DNA from 4 places in the Streptomyces sp. NPDC046821 genome. Region 3 is predicted to be linked to each of the others. Evidence: riboswitches for the same ligand, from Rfam matches in the RefSeq annotation. Region 3 holds a riboswitch; each other region holds the start of a gene.
What was found. A riboswitch is a leader RNA that binds a small molecule or an ion and turns the genes downstream of it on or off. The one in region 3 is predicted to bind cyclic di-AMP.

Region 1: another riboswitch for cyclic di-AMP. It lies ahead of ABZ893_RS24475 (NlpC/P60 family protein); the one in region 3 lies ahead of ABZ893_RS07475 (LysM peptidoglycan-binding domain-containing protein).
Region 2: another riboswitch for cyclic di-AMP. It lies ahead of ABZ893_RS03050 (M23 family metallopeptidase); the one in region 3 lies ahead of ABZ893_RS07475 (LysM peptidoglycan-binding domain-containing protein).
Region 4: another riboswitch for cyclic di-AMP. It lies ahead of ABZ893_RS16985 (transglycosylase family protein); the one in region 3 lies ahead of ABZ893_RS07475 (LysM peptidoglycan-binding domain-containing protein).

What each region holds. Positions count from the first base shown of each region.
Region 1 is NZ_JBEYYB010000012.1:27,897-35,205, forward strand. Features, by position in the region: gene pcrA (DNA helicase PcrA) at 1-1,458, opposite strand, end outside; cyclic di-AMP (ydaO/yuaA leader) riboswitch at 1,712-1,875, shown strand; gene ABZ893_RS24475 (NlpC/P60 family protein) at 1,884-3,092, shown strand; gene ABZ893_RS24480 (tellurite resistance/C4-dicarboxylate transporter family protein) at 3,120-4,067, shown strand; gene ABZ893_RS24485 (hypothetical protein) at 4,045-4,398, opposite strand; gene ABZ893_RS24490 (NlpC/P60 family protein) at 4,763-5,839, shown strand; gene ABZ893_RS24495 (hypothetical protein) at 5,873-6,511, shown strand; gene ABZ893_RS24500 (response regulator transcription factor) at 6,549-7,271, opposite strand; gene ABZ893_RS24505 (PspC domain-containing protein) at 7,268-7,309, opposite strand, start outside.
Region 2 is NZ_JBEYYB010000001.1:652,096-659,404, reverse strand. Features, by position in the region: gene dxs (1-deoxy-D-xylulose-5-phosphate synthase) at 1-1,260, shown strand, start outside; gene ABZ893_RS03070 (aspartate aminotransferase family protein) at 1,257-2,642, shown strand; gene ABZ893_RS03065 (XRE family transcriptional regulator) at 2,730-3,392, shown strand; gene ABZ893_RS03060 (DUF6126 family protein) at 3,389-3,598, shown strand; gene ABZ893_RS03055 (tyrosine-protein phosphatase) at 3,650-4,447, opposite strand; cyclic di-AMP (ydaO/yuaA leader) riboswitch at 4,864-5,059, shown strand; gene ABZ893_RS03050 (M23 family metallopeptidase) at 5,064-5,642, shown strand; gene ABZ893_RS03045 (SGNH/GDSL hydrolase family protein) at 5,815-6,606, shown strand; gene ABZ893_RS03040 (TetR/AcrR family transcriptional regulator) at 6,703-7,309, opposite strand, start outside.
Region 3 is NZ_JBEYYB010000003.1:202,327-209,635, forward strand. Features, by position in the region: gene ABZ893_RS07460 (hypothetical protein) at 1-215, shown strand, start outside; gene ABZ893_RS07465 (SPW repeat protein) at 356-802, opposite strand; gene ABZ893_RS07470 (CapA family protein) at 960-2,090, opposite strand; gene ABZ893_RS07475 (LysM peptidoglycan-binding domain-containing protein) at 2,301-3,062, opposite strand; cyclic di-AMP (ydaO/yuaA leader) riboswitch at 3,066-3,261, opposite strand; gene ABZ893_RS07480 (M14 family metallopeptidase) at 4,081-5,340, shown strand; gene ABZ893_RS07485 (FKBP-type peptidyl-prolyl cis-trans isomerase) at 5,402-5,806, opposite strand; gene ABZ893_RS07490 (hypothetical protein) at 5,886-6,311, opposite strand; gene ABZ893_RS07495 (FAD-dependent monooxygenase) at 6,349-7,309, opposite strand, start outside.
Region 4 is NZ_JBEYYB010000007.1:423,013-430,321, forward strand. Features, by position in the region: gene ABZ893_RS16970 (nucleoside triphosphate pyrophosphohydrolase) at 1-982, shown strand, start outside; gene ABZ893_RS16975 (cytochrome P450) at 1,042-2,292, shown strand; gene ABZ893_RS16980 (transglycosylase family protein) at 2,446-3,456, shown strand; cyclic di-AMP (ydaO/yuaA leader) riboswitch at 3,581-3,797, shown strand; gene ABZ893_RS16985 (transglycosylase family protein) at 3,802-4,497, shown strand; gene eno (phosphopyruvate hydratase) at 4,856-6,136, shown strand; gene ABZ893_RS16995 (septum formation initiator family protein) at 6,224-6,712, shown strand; gene ABZ893_RS17000 (DUF501 domain-containing protein) at 6,779-7,309, shown strand; gene ABZ893_RS17005 (Ppx/GppA phosphatase family protein) at 7,306-7,309, shown strand, end outside.

The DNA.
Region 1 (7,309 bases), on a different contig from region 3:
GGAGAGCACCCGCAGGTAGGCCAGGACGTCCCTGACCTCCTTGCGCTCGTAGAAGCGCACTCCGCCGACGACCTTGTAGGGCAGGCCGACGCGGATGAAGATCTCTTCGAAGACACGGGACTGCGCGTTCGTCCGGTAGAAGACGGCGACGTCGCCCGCCTTGGCGTCGCCCGCGTCCGTGAGCCGGTCGATCTCGTCGGCGACGAACTGCGCCTCGTCGTGCTCGGTGTCGGCGACATAGCCGGTGATCTGCGCGCCTGCGCCCGCGTTCGTCCACAGGTTCTTGGGGCGGCGGGACTCGTTCCGCTCGATGACCGCGTTGGCCGCGGAGAGGATCGTCTGCGTCGAGCGGTAGTTCTGCTCCAGGAGGATCGTCGTCGCGTCCGGGTAGTCCTCCTCGAACTGGAGGATGTTCCGGATGGTGGCGCCGCGGAAGGCGTAGATCGACTGGTCGGCGTCACCCACGACGCACAGCTCGGCCGGGCCGAGGTCGTCCGCGCGCGGCGGCACGTCGAGACCCGCCTCCACCTCCTCGTCGTGGGCGGCGGCGGTGCCGACGAGCTCACGCACCAGGGAGTACTGCGCGTGGTTCGTGTCCTGGTACTCGTCGACCAGGACGTGGCGGAAGCGGCGGTGGTAGTGCTCGGCGACGTCCGGGAACGCACGCAGCAGGTTGACCGTCGTCATGATCAGGTCGTCGAAGTCCAGCGCGTTCGCCTCGCGGAGGCGGGACTGGTACATCGCGTAGGCCTGGGCAAGCGTCTTCTCGAAGCCGTCCGCCGCCTGGGCGGCGAAGTCCTCCTCGTCGATCAGCTCGTTCTTCAGATTTGAGATCTTGGCGCTGAAGGACTTCGGCGGGAACTTCTTCGGGTCGAGGTCCAGGTCGCGGCAGACGAGGGCCATCAGGCGCTTGCTGTCGGCGGCGTCGTAGATCGAGAACGACGACGTGAAGCCCAGCCGCTTGGACTCGCGGCGCAGGATGCGGACGCAGGCGCTGTGGAACGTGGACACCCACATCGCGTTCGCCCGCGGGCCGACCAGGGCCTCGACGCGCTCCTTCATCTCGCCCGCGGCCTTGTTCGTGAACGTGATCGCGAGGATCTGGCCGGGGTGCACACCGCGCTCGGCGAGGAGGTGGGCGATGCGGTGCGTGAGCACGCGGGTCTTGCCCGAGCCGGCGCCAGCCACGATGAGCAGCGGGGAGCCGCCGTGGACGACGGCCGCCCTCTGGTTCTCGTTCAGCCCGTCGAGGAGCGCGGCCGGGTCGAGCGCCGGGCGGGGGGCGCCGCCGCGGTAGTACTCGTCTCTGGCCGGAGGCGCGTCGAACTTCCCGTCGAACAGGTCGTCCGGAACGTGCTCCGGAGCCATGTCGTCCTCGGGCGGCGGCGGGGGATGCTCCTCGTGGGCTTTCGAAGCCGTGAGGTCCGCCAGGAAGCTGTCGTCAAAGAGGCTGCTCATCGCTCTCCGAGTCTAGGCCGCCCCACTGACACCCACGGCCGCCCCGGAAATTTGGCCCCGCCTTCCCGGGACGGGCACGCCACGAAGTGCGGGAATCACCCTGCGTGACCGTTACCTCCGGTCACCAAGAAGATTTCCGAAGGTCACGAAAATGTATCGGGCATATCGAACATCAACCTTCACAGCAGCCACACGAGTTGGCTACGGTGCTCCGCGGGCCGCCCGTCCCCCCGCCGGCAACCGCGCCGCGAGCGGGTCGCCCCCGCTGAGTTCAGTACGCCGAGAGGCATGGAACCGGGGACCCAGGACTTTTGGGGTGAATCGGCCGACGACCCGTCAGGGCACGGCCGTAGGGCAGCCTTCCGAATCTTCGCCCGAACCCGTCAGCTAACCCGGTAAGCGGTCACGGGAAGGAGTCCCACCCCTTGGCGTCGCACCGCAAACCGCGGACAGCCAGTCCCCGTACGGCCCCCGTCCTCGGCATCACGACGGCCGCCCTCACCTCGATAGCGCTGCTCTCGCAGACGGCGAACGCGGCGCCCTCCGCTCCGCCGAAGCCGAGCCTGGAAGAGGTCCAGAAGAAGGTCGACACGCTCTACCACCAGGCGGGCGTGGCCACGGAGAAGTACAACGCCGCCAAGGAGCGCACGGCCACGCAGCAGCAGCGCGTCGGTCACCTGCTCGACGACGTCGCCAAGCGGACCGACAAGCTCAACAAGGCCCGCCAGGAGCTCGGCACCTTCGCCGCGGCCCAGTACCGCACGGGCGCCGTGTCCGACACGGCGACGCTGCTCCTCGCCGACAACCCGCAGGACTACTTCGACCAGGACCATCTGATGGGCAGGCTCACCAGCCGTCAGAAGAAGGCCGTCGACGACTACCAGGCGGAGCAGGTCGCCACCACGAAGAAGCGCACGGAGGCGACCAAGAGCCTGGAGACGCTGACCAGTTCGCAGGCCACGCTCCGGAGCTCCAAGAAGGAAGTCCAGCAGAAGCTCGGTGACGCGCGCGACCTCCTCTCGAAGCTGACCGCCGAGGAGAAGGCGCGGCTCGCGGCGATCGAGAAACAGAAGCAGGAGGAGGCCCGCAAGAAGCAGGAGGCTCTCGCCCGCCAGCAGGCGGCGGCCGAGGCCAAGCGCAAGGCGGCGGAAGAGGCCAAGCAGAAGGCTGCCGCGGGCTCCGGTTCCGGTTCCGGTTCCGGTTCCGGTTCCGGATCGAGCACGGGTTCGGGCACGAGCACCGGCTCCGGAGGCAGCAGCACCGGAAGCACCGGGTCCGGCTACGCGACCAAGGCCGCGAAGGTGATCAGCTTCGCCGAGGCCCAGATCGGCAAGCCGTACGTGTGGGGCGCCACGGGCCCCGGCTCGTACGACTGCTCGGGCCTCACGCAGGCCGCGTGGCGGTCGGCCGGGATCTCGCTGCCGCGCACCACCTGGGACCAGGTCAACGTCGGCAAGACGGTCAGCACGACCGACGCCCAGCCCGGTGACCTGGTGTTCTTCTACAACGACATCAGCCACGTCGGCATCTACATCGGCGGCGGCAAGATGATCCACGCACCGAAGCCGGGCGCGAGCGTCCGCGTCGAGTCGATCTACTACATGCCGATCCACAGCGTGGTGCGCCCGGCCTGACCGTCTTTGTGGGGTTACGTTCGGGCGGTGCGCGGCCCGAACGCAACCCCACGTCCCGGACCCACGTGGTCCCAGCTCCCGCCGGCGGCCGGCGCCGCCGTCATGGCCACCGGCATCATCTCCGTCGGCCTGCACCTGACCGGCCACTCGGTGCTGTCCGGCATCTTCCTGGTGCTCGCCGCCGCCCTCTGGCTCGTCCTCGCGGCGAACTTCGCGAACCGCCTCGTCAACGACCCCGCCCGCTGGGAGTCCGAGGCCGACACCCCGCCCGCGCTCACGGCGGTCGCGGCCACGACGGTCCTCGGCACCCGGTTCTCCCTGTTCGGCTGGCAGACCACGGCCGAGGCGCTGCTCGCGCTCGCCGCGCTCGTCTGGCCGGTGCTGATGATCAACGTGGTGCGGCACTGGAAACGGCGGATGCCGGGAAACGTCTTCCTCGGCTGCGTTGCGACGGAGGGCCTCGTCGTCCTGGCCGCGACACTCACGAGCGCGACCGGCGCGCACTGGCTCGCGTACACCGGGATGGTGCTCTTCTGGGGCGGGCTCGTCCTGTACGTCTTCGCGCTGCTCCGCTTCGACCTGCGTCAGGTCGCGACCGGCGCGGGTGACCAGTGGATCGCGGCCGGCGCGCTCGCCATCGCCGCGCTCGCGGGCGCGAAGCTCGTCTCGACGGGCCTGTGGAACGACGACGACACCGACACCCTGCGCAGCGCGGCCGTCCTGGTGCTCGTCCTCGACGTCGTCTGGTACGTGGTGCTGGCGGTGGCCGAGGTGTGGTGGCCCCGGTGGGACTACGACATCCGGCGCTGGTCGACCGTCTTCCCGATGGGAATGACGGCGGCGGCGATCCTCTCCGTGGGGACCGCCGCCGACGCGCCCTGGCTCAGGGGCCCGGGGCAGGTGCTGCTGTGGGTCGCGGTGGCCGCTTGGCTCGCGACCCTCGTGGGAGCGCTCAGGTCCAGAGCACCGCGATGAAGATGTTCGTCATGGTCAGGCCGCCGACCAGGCCGAACAGGCCCTTGTCGATCTGCTCCTCGTCGCGCTTCACGTAGACGAGGCCGAGGATCACGATCAGCAGGGCGAGCTTCACGCCGATCTTGATGTTGTCGACGGTGCTGCCGTTCGCCTGGTTGAGGCCGACCAGGATCGCGCCGGTCACCAGCATGGTGAGCGCGCCGTGCAGCATCGCGGGGACGAAGCGGGCCGTGCCCTTGCCCATCGCCTTCATCTGGGTGAGGAACCCGCCCAGCAGCGAGGCGATGCCGATGATGTGCAGGCCGACGAAGATGTGGATGAGTACGTCCATGTGGCGGAGCCTAACCGGAGCCTCACTCCCGTCCGGCGGCGGGCCATGTTCCTCCGGACCCGCCTCCGGCATCGGCGCAGCGCCGGCCGTCACCGACCTGTACCGGTCCGTGACGGTCCACTCCGGTCGGCCATCGGTCAGGTGCGGTCGCACCCGGAACAGAAGGGCCAGTTGTGGACAATCCGTCACCAACCCGTGACGGTCAGGTTTAGCGTCCTTCCTCAGGTGACCGGCTCCCCACCGCCGCTCCGTCCGGGGCGGTAGCCGGCCGCCTACCGCCGAGAAGGTCCGGCGGCGGCCCGCTCCCCCTGTGCCGGGCCGCCGCCGGACGCGTAAGCAGTACGTACCGGAAGGACGTGCCCCCGTGGCGGCAGCGCACCGTAAGCCCCGACCGCGCTCGCTCACCGGCCCTACGGCCCGCACCGCGGCGACCCTCGCGCTCGCCTCCGCGGCGACCGCCACCGCCTTCGACGGCGCGGCGCACGCGGAGCCCCGGCTCACCCCCGGCCAGGTGAAGGCGAAGGTCGACCGGCTCTACCAGGAAGCCGAGAAGGCCACCGAGAAGTACAACGGCGCCAAAGAGAAGGCTGCCAAGGCCGAGCGGCAGCTCGACGCCCTGCGCGACGAGTCGGCCCGCCGCATGGACCGGCTCAACGCCCGCCGCGAGGCGCTCGGTTCGGCCGCCGCCGCGCAGTACCGCACCGGCGCCCTCGACCCGACCATCCAGCTCGTCCTGTCGTCCGACCCCGCGCACTACCTCGACGACGCCGCGCTGACCGACCGCCTCGGCACCCGTCAGGCCGCCGCCGTCGAGCGTGTCCGGCGCGAACTCCGGCAGATCGGCCAGCTGCGCGGCGAGGCGGACGGCCGCCTCGCCGAACTGCGGCAGCGCCAGGGCGAACTGCGCAAGCAGAAGAAGACGGTCACCGGGAAGCTGACCGAGGCCAAGCGTCTCCTCGACCAGCTGCCGGCGGCCGAGCGCACCAGCATCGGAGCGGGCGCGGGCGACACCGGAACCGACGGCACCGTCCGTGCCTCGCGCTCCGACCTGTCCCGCGACCTGCCGTCCGGGGCCCTGCCGAAGGCGCCGGACTCCCGCGCGGCGGCGGCCATCGCCTACGCGTACAAGGCGCTCGGCAGCCCCTACGTGTGGGGCGCCACCGGCCCGAACGCCTTCGACTGCTCCGGCCTCACCCAGGCCGCGTACCGCTCGGCCGGCGTCTCCCTGCCGCGCACCACGTACTCCCAGATCAACGCAGGCCCCCGCATCCCCCGCTCCCAACTCCAGCCAGGCGACCTGGTGTTCTTCTACTCGGGCATCAGCCACGTCGGTCTCTACATCGGCGACGGCAAGATGATCCACGCGCCGAACCCCAGCGCTCCCGTGCGCATCGCCTCCGTCGACCTGATGCCGTTCGCGGGGGCAACTCGGGTGGCGTGAGCCGGTGTTCCGCCCGCCGGTAGGGTCGGGGACATGTCCCGACGCCCCCTGCCACCACCCCCGCCGCCCCCGCATCTGAGCACCTGGCCCGACCGTCAGGCGCTGCTCGCCGGCCGCGCCATGGCGCTCGACGAACTTCGGAAGAGGCACCTCGGGCTGGGACGGCTGCTGCTGCTGTGGCTGTTCGGCGCGGGCGTCCTGATCGGCTGGGCCCTGATTACCCTGGTGGTCGGGGAGTTCGAGGACAAAGATCCCCTGGTCTTCGTCCTGGGCCCCATCTTCGCCGTTCTCGGCCTGGGTGCGCTGGTCCCGTCGGTCATCGGCATCGTCCTCGCCATCCGCCGCGACCGGAAGATACGTGAACTCACCAACGCCTGGCTGGCGTTGGACAGCGACCCGGCGTCCGAAGCGCGCCTACGCTCCCCCGGTCTCAGCCTCACCTGGCTCCTGTCGTCCCTGGTGCTGTGCGTGCTCGGCCTGTGGGCCTCCTTCGGAACCGCCGCCTCGGCCGGGCCGGGGCGGTACGTGTACGCGACTGTCGCCTGGGGGATGGGTTCGGGCCTGATCATGTGGGTGACGGGCCTCGTCGGCATCGTGAAGGCGGCGGGGCACTACCGCTGGGCCCTGCGTACGGTGAGCGCGCCGGCCGCGAACGGCGGCGCCCACCGCTGACGGCCCGGCGACCGGGTGCCTGGCCGTGGCTGAACCGTCAGACCAGGCGCCGCGCCGTCGCCCATCTCGTCAGCTCGTGCCGGTTCGACAGCTGGAGCTTTCTGAGGACCGCCGAGACGTGCGACTCGACCGTCTTCACCGAGATGAACAGCTGCTTGGCGATCTCCTTGTACGCGTAACCACGGGCGATCAGACGCAGGACCTCCCGCTCGCGCTGCGTGAGGCGGTCCAGGTCCTCGTCGACGGGCGGAGCGTCGGTCGACGCGAACGCGTCCAGCACAAAGCCCGCGAGACGCGGGGAGAACACCGCGTCGCCTTCCTGGACACGGAAGACGGAGTCCACCAGGTCCGTGCCGGTGATCGTCTTGGTGACATAACCGCGGGCACCGCCACGGATGACGCCGATGACATCCTCCGCCGCATCCGAGACCGAAAGCGCCAGGAAACGCACGGGGTTGTCGACGGCCGACATCAACGGAGCACACCGGCGCAGGACTTCGACCCCACCGCCGCCCGGAAGGTGTACGTCGAGCAGGACGACCTCGGGGCGTGTGGCCGTGATGACCTTGACCGCCTGGTCGACGTCAGCGGCCTCGCCGACCACCTCGACGCCGGTCGTCCCGGTGCGGCCGATCTCCGCCTGGACCCCGGTGCGGAACATCCGGTGGTCGTCGACGAGGACCACGCGCACGTGCCGGTCCACCTGCTCGCCCGCCTCCGCCGCGTCGCTCGTCCCGGGCCTGGACTGCTCGTCACTCATGGGGTCATCTCCGCCCTCTTCATGGTCAGTTCGACCTC
Region 2 (7,309 bases), on a different contig from region 3:
GTGTACGAGTCCCTGCACGGCGCCAAGAAGGGCTTCAAGGACGCCTTCGCGCCGCAGGGCATGTTCGAGGACCTGGGGCTCAAGTACGTGGGCCCCATCGACGGGCACGACATCGGCGCCGTCGAGTCGGCGCTGCGCCGCGCCAAGCGGTTCCACGGGCCCGTACTCGTACATTGCCTCACCGAGAAGGGCCGCGGTTACGAGCCCGCGCTCGCGGACGAGGCCGACCACTTCCACACCGTCGGCGTCATGGACCCGCTCACCTGCGAACCGCTCGCACCGTCCAACGGGCCTTCCTGGACCTCGGTGTTCGGCGACGAACTCGTCCGCATCGGCCGTGAGCGGGACGACGTCGTCGCGATCACCGCGGCGATGCTGCACCCCGTCGGACTCACGAAGTTCGCCGAGGAGTTCCCGCAGCGTGTGTGGGACGTGGGCATCGCCGAGCAGCACGCGGCGGTCTCGGCGGCCGGCCTCGCGACGGGCGGCCTCCACCCCGTCGTCGCCGTCTACGCCACCTTCCTCAACCGCGCCTTCGACCAGCTCCTCATGGACGTCGCCCTGCACAAGTGCGGCGTCACCTTCGTCCTCGACCGGGCGGGCGTCACCGGTGTCGACGGGCCCTCGCACAACGGCATGTGGGACATGTCCGTGCTCCAGGTCGTGCCCGGCCTGCGCATCGCCGCCCCGCGCGACGCCGAACAACTGCGCACACAGCTGCGGGAAGCCGTCGCCGTCGACGACGCGCCCACGCTCGTACGCTTCCCGAAGGAGTCCGCCGGACCCGAGATCCCGGCGGTCGACCGGATCGGCGGCCTCGACGTCCTGCACCGCGCCGACGACGCGGAGGTGCTCGTCGTCTCCGTCGGCGTGATGGCCCCGGTCTGCCTCAAGGTCGCCGAACTCCTCGCGGCACGCGGCATCAACTGCACGGTCGTGGACCCCCGTTGGGTCAAACCCGTCGACCCCGACCTCGCGCCGCTCGCCGCCCGGCACAAGCTGGTCGCCGTCGTCGAGGACAACAGCAAGGCGGCCGGCGTCGGTTCCGCCGTGGCCCTCGCGCTCGGTGAGGCCGAAGTCGACGTGCCGGTACGGAGGTTCGGGATCCCCGAGCAGTTCCTCGCGCACGCCAAACGCGCTGAGGTGCTCGCCGACATCGGACTCACGCCCGTCGAGATCGCCGGGCGGATCGGTTCCAGCATGGCCCAGAGGGCCGTGACCGAGGCCCCCGCGGCCGGCAAGGAGAGCGACGACGTATGAGCAAGGAGTTCGATCTCGGCCGGCTCCTGGCCGAGCGCGGCGCCGAGCGCTACGAGCTGCACGAGAAGTACCTGAACCACCAGCTCCCGCGCATGTTGCACACCATCGGCTTCGACAAGGTCTACGAGCGGGCCGAGGGCGCGTACTTCTGGGACCGGGACGGCGACGACTACCTGGACATGCTCGCCGGATTCGGCGTGATGGGACTCGGCCGGCACCACCCCGTCGTCCGCAAGGCCCTGCACGACGTCCTCGACGCCTCGCTCGCCGACCTCACCCGCTTCGACTGCCAGCCGCTGCCGGGCCTGCTCGCCGAGAAACTGCTCGCGCACAGCCCGCACCTGGACCGCGTCTTCTTCGGCAACAGCGGCACCGAGGCCGTCGAGACGGCGCTGAAGTTCGCCCGGTACGCGACCGGCAGGCCACGCATCCTGTACTGCGGGCACGCCTTCCACGGGCTGACCACCGGGTCTCTGTCAGTGAACGGCGAGTCCGGATTCCGGGACGGCTTCGCGCCGCTCCTGCCGGACACCGCGGTGCCGCTCGGCGACCTCGACGCCCTGCGCGCGGAGCTGGCGAAGGGCGACGTCGCCGCGCTGATCGTCGAGCCCATCCAGGGCAAGGGCGTCCACGCGGCGCCGCCCGGCTATCTGCGCGCCGCCCAGGAACTGCTGCACCGGCACAAGGCCCTGCTCATCGCGGACGAGGTCCAGACGGGCCTCGGCAGGACCGGCGACTTCTACGCCTACCAGCACGAGGACGGCGTCGAACCCGACCTCGTGTGCGTGGCGAAGGCGCTGTCCGGCGGCTATGTGCCCGTCGGCGCGACCCTCGGCAAGGACTGGATCTTCAAGAAGGTCTACTCGTCCATGGACCGGGTGCTCGTCCACTCGGCCAGCTTCGGGTCCAACGCCCAGGCCATGGCCGCCGGTCTCGCGGTCCTGGCCGTCATGGAGGACGAGCAGACCGTCGCCAACGCGCGGGCGACCGGCGAACTCCTGAAGTCCCGCCTCGCCGCACTCGTCGACCGCTACGAGCTGCTGAGCGACGTACGCGGCCGGGGCCTGATGATCGGCATCGAGTTCGGGCGGCCCAGATCCCTGAAACTGCGCAGCCGCTGGACGATGCTCCAGGCCGCGCGCAAGGGACTCTTCGCGCAGATGGTCGTCGTACCGCTGCTCCAGAAGCACCGGATCCTCACCCAGGTCTCCGGTGACCACCTGGAGGTCATCAAGCTGATCCCGCCGCTGATCATCGGGGAGCGCGAGGTGGACCGCTTCGTCGACGCGTTCACCGCCGTCATGGACGACGCGCACTCGGGCGGCGGACTGATGTGGGACTTCGGCAAGACGCTCGTGAAGCAGGCGGTCGCCAACCGCTGAAGCCTTTGCGTGAGGTTTGCGCGAGGTGCTTTTGCCTCTGGGGCAAGAAATTTGCCCTAGAGGCACGGCTCTGGCTCAATCGACGGTATGAGCCCTGCCCTGCCGGAGCCGGCTCCGGACTCCTCGGAGCCCGGCCCCGAGCCCACGGAGCTGCCTGTCGTCGCGCCACAGCTGCGCGAACTGCGCCGCCGCGCCGCCCTCACCCTGGAGGCCGCCGCCCGCGCCGCCGGACTCTCGCCGGCCCATCTCTCCCGCCTGGAGACGGGGCGCCGCCAGCCCTCGCTCCCGATGCTGCTCGCCCTCGCCCGCACCTACGGTACGACGGTCTCGGAGGTCCTGGGGGAGACTCCGGCGGACCAGAACTCCGTCGTGCGCGCCGGTGACATGGAACCCAACGAGGCGGGCGGCTGGATCTATCGCCAGGCCGGTTCCCCCGGGCGCGGGATGCAGGCCCTGCGCGTCCATGTGCCGTACGGCGCCCAGGGCGACATCGTGCGGGTCCACCCCGGCGAGGAGTGGCTGTACGTCCTCGAAGGGCGGCTGCGGCTGCGCCTCGGGGACACCGCGTACGGGCTCGAGGCGGGGGACAGCGCGCACTTCGACTCGCTCACCCCGCACCGGATCGCCGCCGCCGACCGCGGCGGCGCCGAACTGCTCTTCGTCCACACCCTGCTGCAGAGCCCGTCCGCCGCGCTGTGTCTCGGACCGGCGGCCGGCGGCGGCGAACCGACCCTGGGAGGCCCGCGATGAACGCGGAGACCAACGACGTGACCGGCGACGTGACCACCGGCGTGACCGGTGATGTGACCGGGCCCGTGAACCCCGTCCGCCGGCGCGACGTGGAGGACAGGCTCCCGCGCGGCATCTGGGTGCGGCTGCTCGTCTACGTCTTCGCCGGGCACATCGTCGCGGCCTTCATCTACCTGCTGTTCACGCTGGGGGCCTCGCGCGGGTGACGCCGTGAGGCCAAGAGCCGGTTCCGGTCCCGATCCCGGTCCTGGTCCTGGTCAGTCGAGGAGGTGCTCGCGCAGGCGATCACGCTCGGCCGGGGTCAGCTCGAGGCCTTCCTCCAGGTAGCGGTCGACCGAGCCCCACGTCTCCTCGATCGTCTCGAAGGCGGCCGCCAGATAGCCGGCGCGCGCGTCGAACAGAGGGCTCAGCAGCTCCATGACCTCGGGGGACATCGCGTCCTCGTCGGCGCTGGAGCGGTGCACCTTGTAGCGGCGGTGCGCGGCGTTCGACTCCAGGTAGTCCGCCTCGATCGCGTCGCGCTCCACGCCCACGGCCAGCAGCGTGACCGCTATCGAGAGACCCGCGCGGTCCTTGCCCGCCGCGCAGTGCATGAGCGCGGGCACGCTGTCCTCGGCCATGGCGTGCAGCACCTGGCTGTGCTCGGCGGTCCGCTCCTTGATGATCGCCCGGTACGACGTGATCATGCGGTCCGCCGCCTGGCCCTCGGACAGGGCCGCGCGCAGCTCGTCGATGTGGCCGTCGCGGACCATCTTCCAGAACTCGGCGCCGTCCGCCGGGTCGGTCAGCGGCAGATTCACGTTCCGCACGCCGGGCAGCGTGACGTCGGGGCCTTCGAGGCGCTGGTCGGCGGCGTTGCGGAAGTCGAAGATCGTGTGCAGCCCGAGCGAGGCGAGGAACTCGGCGTCCTCCGGCGTCGCGTGCGCGAGGTGACCGCTCCGGAACAGCACGCCCTGCTTGACCCGACGGCCGTCCACGGTGGGGAGGCCGCCCACATCGCGGAAGTTGCGCACTCCGGCCAACTCGGGCTCGGTGGACGGGACCTGCTGCGTCACGGGGGCTCCTCCCGGTCGGCCGCGGCGCTGTTCGCCTGCGGGCGTTCTCGACGATACGACATGGATTCCAGGGGCAACCATGTGCGACGCGACGGGTCAGAAGGGGGCCGCCATTGCGCCCTGAATGACCTAAATAAACCAGTAAGTCATTGAATGACTCGTTAGTCATAAATAGACCTGAAATGACGTGACATGGCGTGTCATATGTGAGCAGCCTCATAGCCGTGACCGGGCGTGACGGGCGCGCCGAGTGAACTCCCTTGAACTCCCCTTAGGAATAACAGTTGCAAAGATCGGGAGTCCACGGAGTGTGACGGCGTGCTCCGGAGTGGATCAGCAAAGGATCAAGACCCGGGCCGCGCAAGGGCGTTCGGGCCTTGTCGTGGCGCTCCCCGCTCGCTTACGTTCACCGCAATCCGGACGGAACGCCTAATCCTGCCGCCGACCGGAATCCGCATCCAGATCCGTGCCGGCAGGAGCGGGGGACCCAGGTAGAACGCCGTTTCCGGGACACCGGCGACGGCTCGGGGTGAAGCCGTGCCCGAACAGGGCCCGGCCGGGCATCTCCAGCCCGAACCCGACAGCTCACCTCGCAGGCGACGGAGAGGAATCCGCCATGCCCGCGAAGGGTAAGCACCGCCGTCCGAAGTCCCTGAACCTCACCCGCACCGCCGCCCTGGTCGTCGCCGGTGGCGCCGCGATCGCGCTGCCCCTGCTGGGTGCCGCCGGCGCCCACGCCGCGACCCCGGCCGCGGCGCCCGCGCTGGCCATCCAGGCCTCCGCCAGCGCCGGCTACCAGCTGCCCGTCCAGGGCGCCAAGATCGGCACGGCCTACAAGACCCCCGGCCCCATGTGGTCCAGCGGCTACCACACCGGCGTGGACTTCCTCGTCCCGACGGGCACGTCCATCAAGGCCATAGCCGCCGGCACCGTGGTCTCCGCCGGCTACGACGGCGCGTACGGCAACGAGGTCGTCGTCCTGCACCCCGACGGCAAGTACTCGCAGTACGCCCACATGTCGGCGCTGTCCGTCTCGACCGGCCAGAGTGTGACCGAGGGCCAGCAGCTCGGCCTCTCGGGTGCCACTGGCAACGTCACGGGACCGCACCTGCACTTCGAGATCCGCACCACCCCGTACTACGGCTCGGACGTCGACCCGGTCGCGTACCTCAACGCCCACGGGGTCTCCGTCTGACCCGGGCAGCGTGACACCGAAGGGGCGGGCCCGGCGCGGGCCCGCCCCTCCGGGCGTACTCCGGGGGCCGTATTCCTGGAATGCCGAAACTGACCGGGTGGTCTATGTCACCACTCGTCAACCCCTCCTTACGGTCGCGTAGGTCACATCCCCGGGTGAAAGATGTGTGGTTGTGGCAAACGAATCGAGATCACTCAGCGGCGGCACGATTCGGTCCTACGCGGCGGTGGGGGACAGCTTCACCGAAGGCGTCGGGGACCCCGGCCCCGACGGCAGCTTCGTGGGCTGGGCCGACCGCCTCGCCGTCCTCCTGGACGACCGGACCCCCGAGCACTCCTTCCGGTACGCGAACCTCGCCGTGCGCGGCAAGCTCCTCGACCAGATCGTGGAGGACCAGCTCCCGCGCGCCATGGAGCTCGCCCCCGAGCTGGTGAGCTTCTCCGCCGGCGGCAACGACATCATCCGGCCCGGCACCGACCCCGACGACGTCGCGGAACGCTTCGAGAAGGCCGTGGCCAAACTGACCTCCGCCGTCGGCACCGTCATGGTCACCACGGGCTTCGACACCCGTGACGTCCCGGTCCTCAAGCATCTGCGCGGCAAGATCGCGACGTACAACGGACATGTGCGCGCGATCGCCGACCGCCATGGTTGCCCGGTGCTCGACCTGTGGTCGCTGAAGACGGTCCAGGACCGCCGGGCCTGGGACGACGACCGGCTGCACCTCTCGCCCGAGGGGCACACGCGGGTCGCGCTGCGGGCGGGCCAGGTGCTCGGCGTCGACGTGCCCGCCGACCCGGACCAGCCCTGGCCGCCGCAGGCGCCGCGCGGCACGCTGGAGGTCCGGCGCGACGACATCCACTGGGCCCGTGAGTTCCTGGTCCCGTGGATCGGGCGACGGCTGCGGGGCGAGTCGTCCGGGGACCACGTCGAGGCGAAGCGGCCCGATCTGCTGCCGCTCTGACGGGAGTTGATCTTCAGGGGAGCCGGCCCTCGGGACGGCTCCCCACGTCTGTATCCCGGGGCGGGCGCGTCAGCCCGGCATCCCGAGGCAGGCGCGTCAGCCCGCCGTCGTCGCCGTCAGGTCTTCGCGTGCGAGGCCCAGCTCGCGGGCCAGCGCCTCGTCCACCCACTGCTGCATCCGCGTTCGGGACACCGTCCCCGTGTACGCCGTCATCTGCACCGCGAGCCCGTCCAGGAGGGCCGTCAGGCGCAGCGCCGCGCCCGCCGGATCCGGGCACTGGAACTCGCCCGCGGCCACACCCTCGGCGACGACCTCGGTCAGCGCGGCCTTCCACTGCTTGTCGAGATCGCGGGTGACCTCCCGCAGCGCGGGTTCGCGCAGCGCCGCCGCCCAGCCCTCGATCCACAGCCGCCAGCCCTTGGCCTGCCCGGTGGGCGCGTACCAGCGCACCGCCGAACGCAGTCGGCGCACCGCCGTCGTCCGCTTGCCGAGGAGCTTGCGCAGATGCGCCAGGTCGCCCTCGGCGGCGTGTGCGAAGGCGGCGGCGACGAGCTTCTCCTTGGTCGAGAAGTGGTACAGCACAAGCGCGTTGCTCACCCCGAGCGCCGCGGCCACGTCGGCGATGCGCACGGCAGCCACGCCCCGCGCCTCGATCTGTTCGATGGCGGCCCCCAGCAGCTCTTCACGCCGCTCGGCCACGCTC
Region 3 (7,309 bases):
TCTGGTGGCCGGCCGTGCCGGTCGGCCTGGTCGCGATGGCCGCCGGACAGGTGCGGGGCCGCACGTCGGCGGCGGCGCTCGCCGACCTCGTGGAGGCCGCGGTCGACATCCATCAGCGGCCACTCGCGGACACCCTCGGCATCGACCTGCCGCACGGGCGGATCACCCCGGACGAAGGGGCACGGATCAACGACATCCTCAACAAGCGGGGGTGAGGAACCATGGCCGCGCCCTGATCCACCGGACAGAGGCGCCCGGGGATCCACGGACAGAGGCGCCCGAGCGGGTGGAACCCCGCTCGGGCGCCTCTGTCCGTTCTGTCCGGGAGGAGCGTCACATCTGTCCGGGAGGAGCGTCACGTCCGCCGCTTGGACATCATCCCCAGCAGCCCCGTGCCCACGGCGAAGCAGATGGCCAGACCGCCGACCACCGCGTTGTTGATGACCACCGAGGCGGGGTGCAGGCCCCTGGCACCGGAGACCGCGAACGGAGCGATGACGGTCCACACGCCGATCCCGGCCGCCGCCCAGCACATGGCGTGCGTACGTTCGTAGGCGGAGCCGAAGCCGCCGCCCATGAGGAACGCGTACCCCAGGCCGGCGATCAGGTTGGTGATGGCCAGGGTCGTCAGGATCGTGTGAAAGCCCACGATCCACGGCGATGCCGCCAGGTACAGACCGGTCAGCAGGGCCAGTCCCTCCATGATCTGCGCCGTCCCAGTCGTGGTCGCCCGCTCGGAGCTGGCACGCAGCGCGAGTATGTCCGGGTGTTGCTCGATCCCCGGGAATGTGCGTTCGGTCATGTCAGACACCTCCCGTGTCCTTCCGAACCGCGTTCGATGCTCATGGGGAAGAAGGGGAGGAAACCTCTTACTTCCTCCCTACATCATGGTCCACACCCTTCCCCGAGGCGTGGGCCGAACGGCCCCTCACGGGGTACCGGGCGGCGCATAGCGGAGCTCACGTGCGGTGCCCGGCGCGCAGCGGTCGCGGCGTGAGCGTGCCGTCGGGCCCACCGTCGACGCGGGTGCCGAACTCCCGGCTGCGCCGGTCGAGGACGGCACGCAACCACTCGGTGTCCTCGGGCGAGGCATGTTCCAGCCGCATCCTGCGCGCCCGCAGGGGCACCATCCGTACGTCGACCAGCCGTCCGGTGTCGGCCTCCACGGAGACCAGGTACAGCAACCGCAGGTCGTCCCGGTACCGCTCGTAGCCGCCGATGCCCTCGTAGTCGTCGACGAGGTCGCCGCAGCCGTACAGGACGAGCCTGTCCCGGTACACCTCCAGCGGACGCGGATGGTGCGAGGAATGTCCGTGTACGAGGTCCACGCCCGCGTCGACGAGAGCGTGGGCGTAGCTGACCTCGGAGCGGGAGACGGCGTATCCCCAGTTGGGACCCCAGTGGACGGAGGCGACCGCGATGTCCCCCGGCCTGCGGACATGCCGCAGACGGTCGGCGAACGCGGAGGCGGCAGCCATCGACGGTTCCCGGACGACGTCGACACCGGCCCGCTCCCCGGTGGCGGCCCAGCTCTCCGGGATCCCGCTGGACGGCATACCGAAGGAGAAGACCAGCACCCGCCCGCCACTTCCCAGGGGCACGATCGCCGGCTGTCGCGCCCGCACGTCGTCCGGGCCCGCACCAGCCGTCCGCAGCCCCGCCCCCGCCAGGGCATCGAGCGTTTCGTGGAGGCCGCGCGGGCCGAAGTCGAGTACGTGGTTGTTCGCCAGCGAGCAGACGTCGGGCCGGACCGCGGCCAGGCACGGCAGGTTGGCCGGACTCATCCGGTAGTGGACCTCCTTGCCGGGCGCGAAGTCCCCGTCGCCTGTGACGGAGGTCTCAAGATTGACCAGCCGCACGTCAGGCGCGACGTCGTCCAGGACCGACAACGCCTCGCCCCACGGCCAGCGGAAGCCGACGGGCCGGGGGATCGTCCCGCTCGCCGCCTCCGCCAGCCCGACGTAGGCACGGGCATCACGGATGTACGTCTCCCGCAGCGCCGGATCACCCGGGCACGGCAGAATCTGATCGACCCCCCGGCCGAGCATCACGTCCCCGCCGAGGAACAACGTGACCACACCCTCGTACACACCTCCACGCTAAGACCGTCGCCGACGGTGCGCGAAGGGGCGTGGGATAGGCGGAGCGAGCAAAAGGCGCCTGACTTGGCCACTGGCCAGGTCAGGCGCCTTTTCTTGACACTAGTAGGGGTGGGCAGGTCCGCGTCAGGGCCTGCTGGAGCCGGCCTGAAGAGTCAGGCGCCCACCACTGCTACTGCTGCTGTGCGGTGAAACCGTCTGTCAGTACGGGCCGTTCACGTTGTCGATCGAGCCGTACGTGGCGGCCGCGTAGTTGCACGCGGCGGTGATGTTGGCGACCGGGTCGTAGCTGTCCATCGACGTGCCGGCCACGTGGTACGCGGCGAACGTGGGGTCGATGACCTGGAGGAGACCCTTGGAGGGGGTGCCCGCGACGGCGTTGGAGTCCCAGTTGTTGATGGCCTGCGGGTTGCCGGAGGACTCGCGCATGATGTTGCGGTGGATGCCCTCGTAGGAGCCGGGGATCCCGTGCTTGGCCATGATGTCGAGCGACTCCTTGATCCAGCCGTCAAGGTCGTTCGTGTAGGTCTTCTGCGCCGTGGCCACGACCGGCGCGGCCGCCGGGCGCGCGGAGCGGTCGGCCCGGTCGGCGGTCGGCCTGGCGACCGTGGGCGCGGCCGCGTTCTTCGTGCCGAGCGTGAGCTTGAGACCCGGGTGGATCAGGTTCGGCTTGTCGCCGATGACGCTGCGGTTGTCCTCGTAGAGCTTCTTCCAGCCGCCGTCCACGTGGTGCTCGTGGGCGATCTTGGCGAGGGAGTCGCCGTGGACGACTACGTAGGACTCGGGGGCGGCGGCGGTCTTGGCAGCCGGGGCGGTCTTTGCCGCCGGGGCGGCCGGCGCCGCGTCGGCCACGGTCGCGCCGAGCACCGGGAGAACGAGAACGGCTCCGCCCGCGCTCACTGCGGCGATGGTCCGGGCAAGCGTCTTGGCGTTGGGGCGGCGGTGGGTTCCCTTTGCGGGCATGACAAATTTCCTCTCCGTCGCCTGCGAGGTGAGCTGTCGGGTTCGGACGGGAGATGTCCGGTCGCACTGCGTGTGCGACTTCACCCCGAGCCGTTCCGGAATCCGGATCGGCGGCTTACCTGGGTCCCCCGCTCCTGCCGCAAGTTTCTGAGTGGGTGGAGGGTTTCCGGACAGCGGCAGGATTCGGCGTTCCATCCGGAGTGAGGCAGACGTTAAGCGAGAAAGCGCGGACGGAACAAGGCAGGAATTCGGATGCGGAATACGCGGGGTCGGTCCCGGGAGATCGAAAACTCCCCGCCTTCTTTGATCGAAAACCCCAACTTTCTTTGCCTGCAACGGAAGCGGGCCCGGGGAAGATCGAGTTGCCGGCGGTCATTCGTGTGACCCGTTTCACTGAATGGGACGTAGATCGGAATGCCATTCAACGGCGCATCTAAGCCGGATATTTCGCACCAGCGACGCGTAAATGCGGCAGTAAAGTGGCGAGTATCGCTAATTACGCGAAGAGGAATGTTTGCACTCAAGATGGACATAAGGTGCGGGTGGATTTGCGTCACAAAACGGGCATCTAGCCATGAATCATCTCGGTCGATCGGCTGATCGACCGAGAGGGTGGCGGACCCCGCGGTCGCACTGCCTGTCCGTGGGTCGGCCGGCTCAGGAAATCTGTGAGCTCAGATGTCGGGCCTACGCATAGTTTCCGGTCAGTTACTGATTGGCCGTCACTGGCTTGGGGTGCGAATAAGGGATTTATTGCTGCGCGGGAATGCGGGAGCGTGTGCGGACCCTGCGCCCGTGCGCCGAACTCAATGATTGACGCTGTTTCAGAAACCGTGACAACGGTCTCGGCGACGCGGACCGGCTTGCCGCCGGCGCCCGGCTTCACCGTGATCTGGGTGCGGGTCGGGCATGGGCATTCGCGTAGGCCCCATTGACCGTTCCTTGACCCTCGGGTCAGCATCATCCGGAACGCCCCCCCACGCCCGTCCCGCCCGTAACGTCGTGAGGAGCCCGCCTGATGCGCACCCACCCCCGCACGCGGAACACCCGTACACGAGCGCTGTGCACAGCCGTCGCCACCGTCGCGGCCTCCGCCGTCTTAGGGACCGTACTGGTCACCTCGCCGGCCGCGGCCACCGCCACAGCCGCGGAGAGCGAACCCGGCAAGTGCAAGATCTCCGACGATCCGTCCTGGTCCGGCTGGACCGACCACGGTGAACTCGGCGCCACACTGCGGCAGATCGAGAAGACCAGCAAGGGCCGGGTGCGGGTCGATGTCGCCGGGCGCACCACCCAGGGCCGCGAACTGTGGACCGCACGCGTGGGCACCGGCCCCCGCGTCCTGATGGTCACCAGCGCCATTCACGGCAACGAGCGCACCGGCACGGAGGCCCTCATCGGCATCCTCAAGCAGCTCGGTTCGAGCTCAGATCCGCAGGTCGCCGAACTCCTCAGCAAAGTCACCCTGGTCGCGATGCCGATGGTGAACCCGGACGGCGGCGAGCTCAACCGTCGTATCGACGTACGTTCCTGGGACCAGACCGTCGCGCAGTTCCCGCAGCTGGCCGGGGCGCCGCGTGCCTGGTACCACAGCCTCAGCGGCGACGGCATCGACCAGCCCGGCTATGACCTCAACCGGGACTTCAACCCGGATCTGAACTACGTCCCGAAGGCCTCCGACCTCCCCGGCGAGCAGACCGGCGCCGGCTTCTTCCTCACTCCCGAGTCACGCGCGATCCGCGACACGTACGTGAAGATGCGCAACGAGAAGGGAGCCGTCGACGCGTTCATCGATCTGCACCACATGGGTCCCTGCGAGCGCGTCTCGGGCGGCCCGCAGGACGGCAAGCTGATCACGGTCTCGCTGGACTATCCGCCGCTCGGCGTGAACGACGGGGCCAAGTACAAGAAGCAGTGGCCGAAGCTGGACCAGGACAAGTCCCGCCGCTACGCGCTCACCGTGGCCAACGGCATCGCCGACGCGTACGGCGAGCAGTCGAGGCTCGCCGCGACCGGCCGCTACCTCCATCCCGACGCGCGCGAATACGCCGGCCAGGGCCGCTCCGCCTTCGCCCTCAACGGAACCGGCACGGTCCTCTTCGAAGTCCGCGGCCAGCAGGACGACTTGGGGCAGAAGCAGCGCGGCATGTTCGTCCAGTCCGTGCGTACCGGAGTGGAGTCCCTGCTGACGGGCCTGGCCACGGGCAGCGCCGACCGGGTCGACGGCGACGACTTCTTCAAGCTGCCGGACTATGGGTGGGAGACCTCGGCGGACTGACCCCGCTGCCCTCCTGCGCTGTGGTGCCCGGCCCCGCGGGGCCGGGCACCACCAGAAGTCTCTAGGCGTTGCTCCACCCAGTCGTGCTGGAATACAAGTCCACCAGGTCCACCACGAAGACCAGGGTCGAGCCCGGCGGGATCAGCGGCGAGGGCGACTGATTGCCGTAGCCGAGACGCGGGGGAACGATGATCTCGCGCCGACCGCCGACCTTCATCCCCTTCACCCCTCGGTCCCAGCCCTTGATGACCCTGCCGCTGCCCAGGGCGAACTTGAACGGCTCACCCCGGTCCCAGGAGGCGTCGAACTCCTTCCCGGACTCGAAGGTCACCCCGACATAGTGGACCCTGACCACCATCCCCGGCTTCACCTCGGCCCCGTCCCCGATGACCAGATCCCGGATGGTCAACTCGGTAGGAGCGTCACCCTCTGGAACGTTGACCTCGGGCTTCGTAGGTTCACTCATAGCAGCCTCATCACTCTCCGCCGGAAGCCCTGGCACGGACCAGCCGAACACATGGACATTCCATGCGCAGACGGTCACGCTACCGATCGGTGGACCCTCCCAAGTACGCCTGCAAGGCCTGCCTGGCGCCGGAGGAGAGCCGGTCGGGGTCGAGAGTGTCCACGGCGAGGGCGAGCGCCGCCTCACCCATCTCCGGGAAGGAGGCCGTCAGCAGTCGCTCGTCATCGAAGAGCGGCTCGATCACCTGGAACGCCGCTGCGGCCCGAATCGACGCGTCAGGGCTCGCCAACAAGACCTCGACGAACCGAAAACACCTCTCGAGTACGTCACCGTCCGCGCCGCCTGCCCGCGGAGAACAGAGTCGCGGAATGAGGAACCCGTCGGTGAAGACGTCCTTGAGGAAGTCGTAAAGATCCAGGTTCGCCTCCGCCTCCGCCCGCTCCTTCAACTCCGGTACCAAATCACCGAGCAGACCCGGAATGGCCTCCCGAGACTTCGCTTCCATTTCCCCTCCACCCTCTCTTCATTCATGACACGCCCTCTCACTCCAAGGCGTGGATCGCCGCGGAGAATACCGGGGGCATCCGGGATGCTGTCGGGACGATGAGGCGGGCGGTGTGGGGGTGGCGGGTTGCGGTCAGGAGGGCGCCGGTCAGTAGGCGGTGGCGGCGGGTCAGTCGGATCCAGGCGCGCTCGTAGTCCTGTGCGCGTCCGGCGGTCAGGCAGCGGACGGCTGCTCGGGCCGTCGCCAGGCCGAGGGTGATGCCTTCACCGGTGAGGGCGTCCAGGTAGCCCGCGGCGTCGCCGACGAGCAGGACACGGCCGGCGACTCTGCGTCGCGTCCGTTGCCGCATGGGTCCGGCGCCCCGTACGGCGGTGGCGGCCGAACCGTGGAGCAACGACGTCAGGGCCGGGAAGCCGGCGAGGTGCTCGTCGTAGCCGCGGCGCCTTCGGCTGAGGATCGCCACGCCCACCAGGTCGTCGGCGACCGGTGTCACGTAGGCCTCGCCCTCCCTGGACCAGTGGACCTCCACGAAGTCGGTCCATGGTTCGACGCGGAAGTGCCGGCGCAGTCCGTAGCGGCCGTCTTCGATGCCGGGCAACTCCAGTCCCAATGCGCGTCGCACGGGGGAGTGCAGGCCGTCAGCGGCGATGAGCCACCGGGCTTTCGTGCCTGCGGCGGCGACGTAGTCAGCTTTCTGACGGACGTCTCCGACCTTGCCCGTCATCATCCTGACGCCGAGGTCGTGAGCGCGCCGGTGAAGCGACGCGTGGAGTGTCGTGCGGCGGATTCCCAGCCCGCTGCCGTCGCGGAAGCACGCTTGCGCGTGGGCCGTGCCGTCCACGTAGCGGATGCCGCGCAGCTCATGGCCGGCGGGTTGGATACCCAGCCGTCGCAGTGCGTCGACACCGCTCGGCATGACACCCTCTCCGCACGCCTTGTCCACGGGTGCGGTCCGGGGTTCGACGACGACTGCCTCCAGGCCGGCGAGCGCGGCGTGG
Region 4 (7,309 bases), on a different contig from region 3:
CGAGCCCGCCGTCCCCACCGGCCGCATCGTCCTGCTCACCACCAGCCACCGCGTCGCGCCCGGCCTGCTGTCCTGGCCGGCCTGGCAGCTCCTGCGCGCCGCCGACCAGGTGCTGTGCGCCGACGCCGGCCACCCGCAGCTGCCGTATCTGCGGGAAGCGGGCATCGAGGTCGGGCAGGCGGCGCCCACTGCCCGCGAGCTGGTCGAGGCCTGCGCGGACGGCGGCCGCACGATCGTCGTCCTCGCCACCGCCGAGGGCGACCGGCGCCTCACCGACGGCCTCGCCACCCTCGCCGGCTCGGGCCGCGTCGCGATGCCCGACCTCGAACTGCTCCCGGCCTCCTACGACCTGCCCGGCGCCCGCCTCCTCGACCTCGTCCAGGTCATGGACCGCATCCGCCGCGAATGCCCCTGGTCGTCGCAGCAGACCCACAAGGGCCTGGCGAAGTACGCGATCGAGGAGGCGTACGAACTCGTCGAGGCGATCGAGGACGGCGACCGGGACGAGCTGCGCGAGGAGCTGGGGGACGTCCTCCTCCAGGTCGTGTTCCACGCCCGCATCGCCGAGGAGGCCTCCGGTGAGGAAGGGGACGAGCCGTTCTCCGTCGACGACGTCGCGGGCGGCATCGTCGAGAAGCTCATCCACCGCCACCCGCACGTCTTCGGCGACGACACCGCCCTCACCCCGGAAGAGGTGAAGAAGCACTGGCTGCGCACGAAGGCCGTGGAGAAGCAGCGCGAATCCGTCACGGACGGCGTCCCGGTGGGCCAGCCCGGCCTGGCCCTCGCGGCGAAGCTCGGCTCCCGCGCCCGCACGGCCGGCCTCGACGTCCGGATCCCGTCGGGCGAGGGCGTCGGCTACGAACTCCTGACGCTGGCGCTGCGTGCCGAGGCGGACGGGGTGGACCCGGAGGCAGCACTGCGCGCGGCGGCCCGGGCGTACAGGGACGCGATCCGGGGGGCGGAGGGGCTCGACCGGTAAACGAGGTGCCGTGGGGAGCGGGCGTCGGAGTGGGCGCCCGTCCCCTATACCGTCGACCCGTGACCGAAAACCCCCCGCAGCGCAGCGCCCCCGAACTCTTCACCTGGGAGTTCGCCACCGATCCGTACCCCGCGTACGCCTGGCTGCGCGAGCACTCACCGGTCCACCGCACCACGCTGCCCAGCGGGGTCGAGGCCTGGCTGGTCACGCGGTACGCGGACGCGAAGCAGGCGCTGGCCGACCAGCGGCTGTCGAAGAACCCGGCGCACCACGACGAGCCCGCCCACGCCAAGGGCAAGACGGGCATCCCGGGGGAGCGCAAGGCCGAGCTGATGACGCATCTGCTCAACATCGACCCGCCGGACCACACCCGCCTGCGCCGCCTCGTCTCGAAGGCCTTCACCCCGCGCCGGGTGGCCGAATTCGCACCGCGCGTCCAGGAGTTGACCGACCACCTCATCGACCAGTTCGCGGCGAAGGGGGAGGCCGACCTCATCCACGAGTTCGCCTTCCCGCTCCCCATCTACGCGATCTGCGACCTGCTCGGCGTCCCACGCGAGGACCAGGACGACTTCCGCGACTGGGCGGGCATGATGATCCGGCACAGGGGAGGCCCGCGCGGCGGCGTCGCGCGCTCCGTCAAGAAGATGCGCGGCTACCTCGCCGAACTCATCCACCGCAAGCGCAACGACCCCGGCGACGACCTCATCTCCGGCCTCATCCGCGCCTCCGACCACGGCGAACACCTGACGGAGAACGAGGCCGCCGCGATGGCCTTCATCCTTTTGTTCGCAGGGTTCGAGACGACCGTCAATCTGATCGGCAACGGCACGTACGCGCTGCTCACCCACCCCGAGCAGCGCGCACGTCTCCAGAACTCGCTGGCCGCCGGCGAGACCGCCCTCCTGGAGACCGGCATCGAGGAACTGCTGCGCTACGACGGCCCGGTGGAGCTGGCCACGTGGCGGTTCGCGACGCAGCCGCTCACGATCGGCGGCCAGGACATCGCCGCAGGCGACCCCGTCCTCGTCGTACTCGCCGCGGCCGACCGCGACCCGGCACGGTTCGACGACCCCGACACGCTCGACCTCTCCCGGCGTGACAATCAGCACCTCGGTTACGGGCACGGTATCCACTACTGCCTCGGCGCGCCCCTCGCGCGGCTCGAAGGACAGGCCGCCCTGGCAACGCTTCTGACGCGCCTTCCGGACCTGCGACTTGCGGGAGATCCTGCCGATTTGCGGTGGCGTGGCGGGCTCATCATGCGTGGGTTGCGCACGCTGCCGGTCGAGTTCGCGCCGCGCCCGTAAGACCCGGGCGGAGCCCCATAGCTGACGGTGCGTCAGGACTGTGACTTTTACGTGATCTCTGCTGCATCCGCTTGTGACAAGCGTTCGAGTGCGGCTACGTTCACGAGTCACCGCGGCACCATCCGTCGCGATAGTCACCCGAAAGGCGTCTCCATGCTCTCCGGGAACGGTCGTCACCGTCGCCCCCGCCAGGCTCCCGCGATCGTCGTCGCGGCGGGAGTGACCGGATCGGCCCTCGCGATTCCACTGCTCGCGGCCACCAACGCGAGCGCCGCGTCCTCGGCGACCTGGGACAAGCTCGCCGAGTGCGAGAGCGGCGGCTCCTGGAGCGCCGACCCGGGCAACGGGTACTACGGCGGGCTCCAGTTCTCGCAGGAGATGTGGGAGAAGTACGGCGGTCTCGACTTCGCCCCGCGCGCCGACCAGGCCAGCCGTTCGCAGCAGATCGCCGTCGCCGAGAAGGTTCTCGACGACCAGGGCCCGCGTGCGTGGCCGGTGTGCTCGGTGACGTCGGGGCTCACGACGGACGAGGCGCCGCCGAACGTCGACCCCGGGGTGGCGCTGCCGACCCCGTCGGTGTCCGTCGGCGATTCCGGGAGCGGTGACGCGGCGAAGGGTGGCGACAGTGCCACTCCGTCCGGCGCGGCGACCTCGGACGCGAAGAGCGGCTCCGGTGGCTCTCATGGGAAGAATTCCGACAAGTCCGGCGATAAAGCCAGTAACGCCTCGGATGGCTCCCAGGGTGACAAGTCCGGCCAGGACGGGGCGACTTCGACCCCGGAGGCTCCGTGGGTCTCGTCGACCCCGTCGCTCCCGTCGGCCTCGGCGACCCCCTCGACGCCCACCCCCGACGCCTCGCCCGCCTCCGGCCGCCACCGCGGCGACGCGGCCGCCGACGAGACCAAAGCCCCCTCACGCACCGCCGACAGCTCCGGCCGGCACGCCTCGCGCGGCGGAGAAAGCGCCCGCGCGGGGTCGAATACGGACGAAGGCACATACACCGTGCGCCCGGGTGACAACCTGTGGGACATCGCGGACGCCCATGACGTGCGCGGTGGATGGTCCGCGCTGTACGCGGAGAACAAGAAGACGGTCGGCTCCGACCCGAACCTCATCCTTCCTGGTCAGAGTCTGGATCTTGGGCTCGAATCGGGCGAAAAGTAGCGGCAGTTCGGGCTTAATGTCCGCTTTCGCGACAATGAGAGATGGATCTCAAAGACCCTGATCGTCTTTGAAATCCGGGCGATTCACTGCTTACGGTCAGGACCGCTCGCCACAGCGGGCCCCGTCGGATGTCACGCCGAATCCTGCCAATGTCCGAACGGGAACAGTCGTCGCGTAAGCGCCGTGGGCAGGAGCGGGGGACCCAAGGTAAGCGCCGGTCCCGGCCGTTGAGAGACGGCCGGAGGACCGGCTTGGGGTGAAGTCGCACGCAAGTCGTGCGACCGGGCACTCATCCGGCCCGAACCCGACAGCTCACCTCGTAGGCGTCGGTGAGGGGATCTCTCCATGCTGTTTTCCAAGGGCAAGCACCGTCGTCCGTCCAAGGCCGTCCGCGTCGCCACGCTGGCCGGCGTCGCCGGTGCCGCCGTCGCCGTTCCGCTGATGGGTGCCACCGGCGCCTCCGCCGCCACCACCTCCGAGTGGGACGCGGTCGCACAGTGTGAGTCCGGCGGCAACTGGTCGATCAACACGGGCAACGGCTACTACGGCGGCGTGCAGTTCTCCGCGTCCACCTGGGCCGCGTACGGCGGCACCGCCTACGCCTCCCGCGCCGACCTGGCCTCCAAGTCGCAGCAGATAGCCGTCGCAGAGAAGGTCCTGGCCAGCCAGGGCAAGGGTGCCTGGCCGACCTGTGGTGTGGGCCTGTCCGGCGCCTCCACGTCCAACTCCGCTCCGGCCCCCGCGAAGCCGCAGGCCCAGCCGCAGCAGCAGGAGCGCACCCAGCAGCCGACCACCCGCAGCCAGGAGCGCGTGAAGCCCGCCGCCCCGAAGCAGGAGTCGAAGAAGACCGTCCAGACCCCGACCGGCAAGACGGTCAAGAAGGGTGACGGCGAGTACAAGGTCAAGTCCGGCGACACCCTCAGCAAGATCGCCCAGGCCCACCACGTCAAGGGCGGCTGGGACAAGCTCTTCAAGCTGAACAAGGACATCGTCGACAACGCCGACCTGATCTTCCCGGGCCAGCAGCTCCACCTCAAGTAAGAAGCCTCTACAAAAGAGGCCTCTGCCAAGAAGCCTCTGCAGTAATAAAGAGGTGAGACGCGGGTACCGGCCTCCGGCGGACCGCCGGTACCGCGTCTTTGTCCCTCAAGAACTCCCCGCCCCGGGTGCGCCTCCCCCGTCGCACCCGGGGCGGGGTTCTGGCTTTGTGGAGGCCTGTGGGGGACCGCGCTTTCGCCCGTCGTCCGCCGGAGCTTTTTGTTCCGTTGGGAAACAATTCGCTCTCGGTTTTGTCCACGGGGCGGGCCACAGGGCGGCGCCGGCCCCGGAGCCGGTTAGGCTCGTGTTGCCGGACCGAGCGGCCCGGCGTAGTTGCGTCACATCCCATAAGGAGATGCTCGTGCCGTCCATCGACGTCGTCGTAGCCCGGGAAATCCTGGACTCCCGAGGCAACCCCACGGTCGAGGTCGAGGTCGGCCTCGACGACGGCAGCACCGGTCGTGCCGCTGTCCCGTCCGGTGCCTCCACCGGTGCGTTCGAGGCCATCGAGCTTCGCGACGGTGACCCGAACCGTTACCAGGGCAAGGGTGTCGAGAAGGCCGTCCTCGCCGTCATCGAGCAGATCGGCCCGGAGCTCGTCGGCTACGACGCCACCGAGCAGCGCCTGATCGACCAGGCGATGTTCGACCTGGACGCCACCGACAACAAGGGCTCCCTCGGCGCCAACGCCATCCTCGGCGTCTCGCTCGCCGTCGCGCACGCCGCGTCCGAGGCCAGCGACCTGCCGCTGTTCCGCTACCTCGGCGGTCCGAACGCGCACCTGCTGCCCGTCCCGATGATGAACATCCTGAACGGTGGGTCGCACGCCGACTCCAACGTCGACATCCAGGAGTTCATGATCGCCCCGATCGGCGCGGAGTCCTTCTCCGAGGCGCTGCGCTGGGGCACCGAGGTCTACCACACCCTCAAGAAGGTCCTGAAGAGCAAGGGTCTGGCCACGGGCCTCGGTGACGAGGGCGGCTTCGCCCCGAACCTCGGCTCGAACCGTGAGGCCCTCGACCTGATCCTCGAGGCGATCAAGGAGGCCGGTTACGTCCCCGGCCAGCAGGTCGCCCTCGCGCTCGACGTCGCCGCCTCCGAGTTCTACAAGGACGGCAAGTACCTCTTCGAGGGCAAGGAGCGCTCCGCCGCCGAGATGACGGAGTACTACGAGGAGCTCGTCGCGGCGTACCCGCTCGTCTCCATCGAGGACCCGCTGTTCGAGGACGACTGGGCCGGCTGGAACGTCGTCACCGAGAAGCTCGGCGACAAGGTGCAGCTCGTCGGCGACGACCTGTTCGTCACCAACCCGGAGCGCCTGGCCCGCGGCATCGAGGAGAACTCGGCCAACGCCCTGCTCGTCAAGGTCAACCAGATCGGTTCGCTGACCGAGACCCTGGACGCCGTCGAGCTGGCCCAGCGCAGCGGCTTCAAGTGCATGATGTCGCACCGCTCCGGTGAGACCGAGGACGTCACCATCGCCGACCTCGCCGTCGCCACCAACTGCGGCCAGATCAAGACGGGCGCCCCGGCCCGCTCCGAGCGCGTCGCCAAGTACAACCAGCTCCTGCGCATCGAGGAGATCCTGGACGACGCGGCGGTCTACGCCGGTCGCAGCGCGTTCCCCCGCTTCAAGGGCTGACCTCGGCTGACGAGGTAGTTACGTACGTCCCCGCACTCGGTCCCGTACCGTGTGCGGGGACGTACGCACGTAACAGGGGAGGCGCGCATGGCCGGGAGAGTCCGGGACAGGGACCGTGACCGGTTCTCCACCGCGACCCGGCTGCGTGCGCTCGGCGAGCAGACCGCCGAGCGCGTCTACCGCTCCCAGACCCGGCGCCAGGCCCGCCGCTCCCGCCTCACCGGCCGCGCGGCCCTGCTCGCGCTCGTCCTGTGCACGCTGATCGTCGCGCTCGCCTATCCCATAAGGCAGTACGTCTCCCAGCGCGGGGAGATCGACGACCTCAAGCGCCAGCAGCAGGCCGCCGAGGCCCGGGTGAACCGGCTGCGCGACGAGAAGGCGCGCTGGCAGGACGACTCGTACGCCGAGCAGCGGATCCGCGAGCGGCTGCACCTGGTGATGCCGGGCGAGACCGGCTACATCATGCGCGACCCGGCCGCGGCGCAACGGATGCGCTCCGACGAGGGTGCGTCGGACCGGCCGTGGTACTCGAACGTCTGGGAAGGCGTCGACAAGGCCGACCACCCCGGCAGCTGACCCGCCCGCACCGAAGCACAGCAGCACCCATACCCACCGAAGTTCACTGAAGGAAAGCCACCCGGCATGGACACGCCCCCGCCCCAGACCGAGCCGACCGCCCCCACGGACGCCGACATCCACGCGTTCAAGGAGCAGCTCGGGCGCCCGCCGCGCGGCCTGCGGGCCATCGCGCACCGCTGCCCCTGCGGCAACCCGGACGTGGTCGAGACGGCCCCGCGGCTCGAGGACGGCACCCCGTTCCCGACGACGTACTACCTCACGTGCCCGCGCGCGGCCTCCGCGATCGGCACGCTCGAGGCGAACGGCGTCATGAAGGAGATGACCGAGCGTCTCCAGAGCGACCCCGAGCTGGCCGCCGCGTACCGCGCCGCGCACGAGGACTACATCGCGCGCCGTGACGCGATCGAGGTCCTGGAGGGCTTCCCGAGCGCGGGCGGTATGCCGGACCGGGTGAAGTGCCTGCACGTCCTGGTCGGCCACTCGCTGGCCGCCGGCCCCGGCGTGAACCCGCTGGGCGACGAGGCCATCGCGATGCTGCCCGAGTGGTGGGCGAAGGGCCCGTGCGTCTCGCCCGCCTCCGAGGAGAGCGAGTGA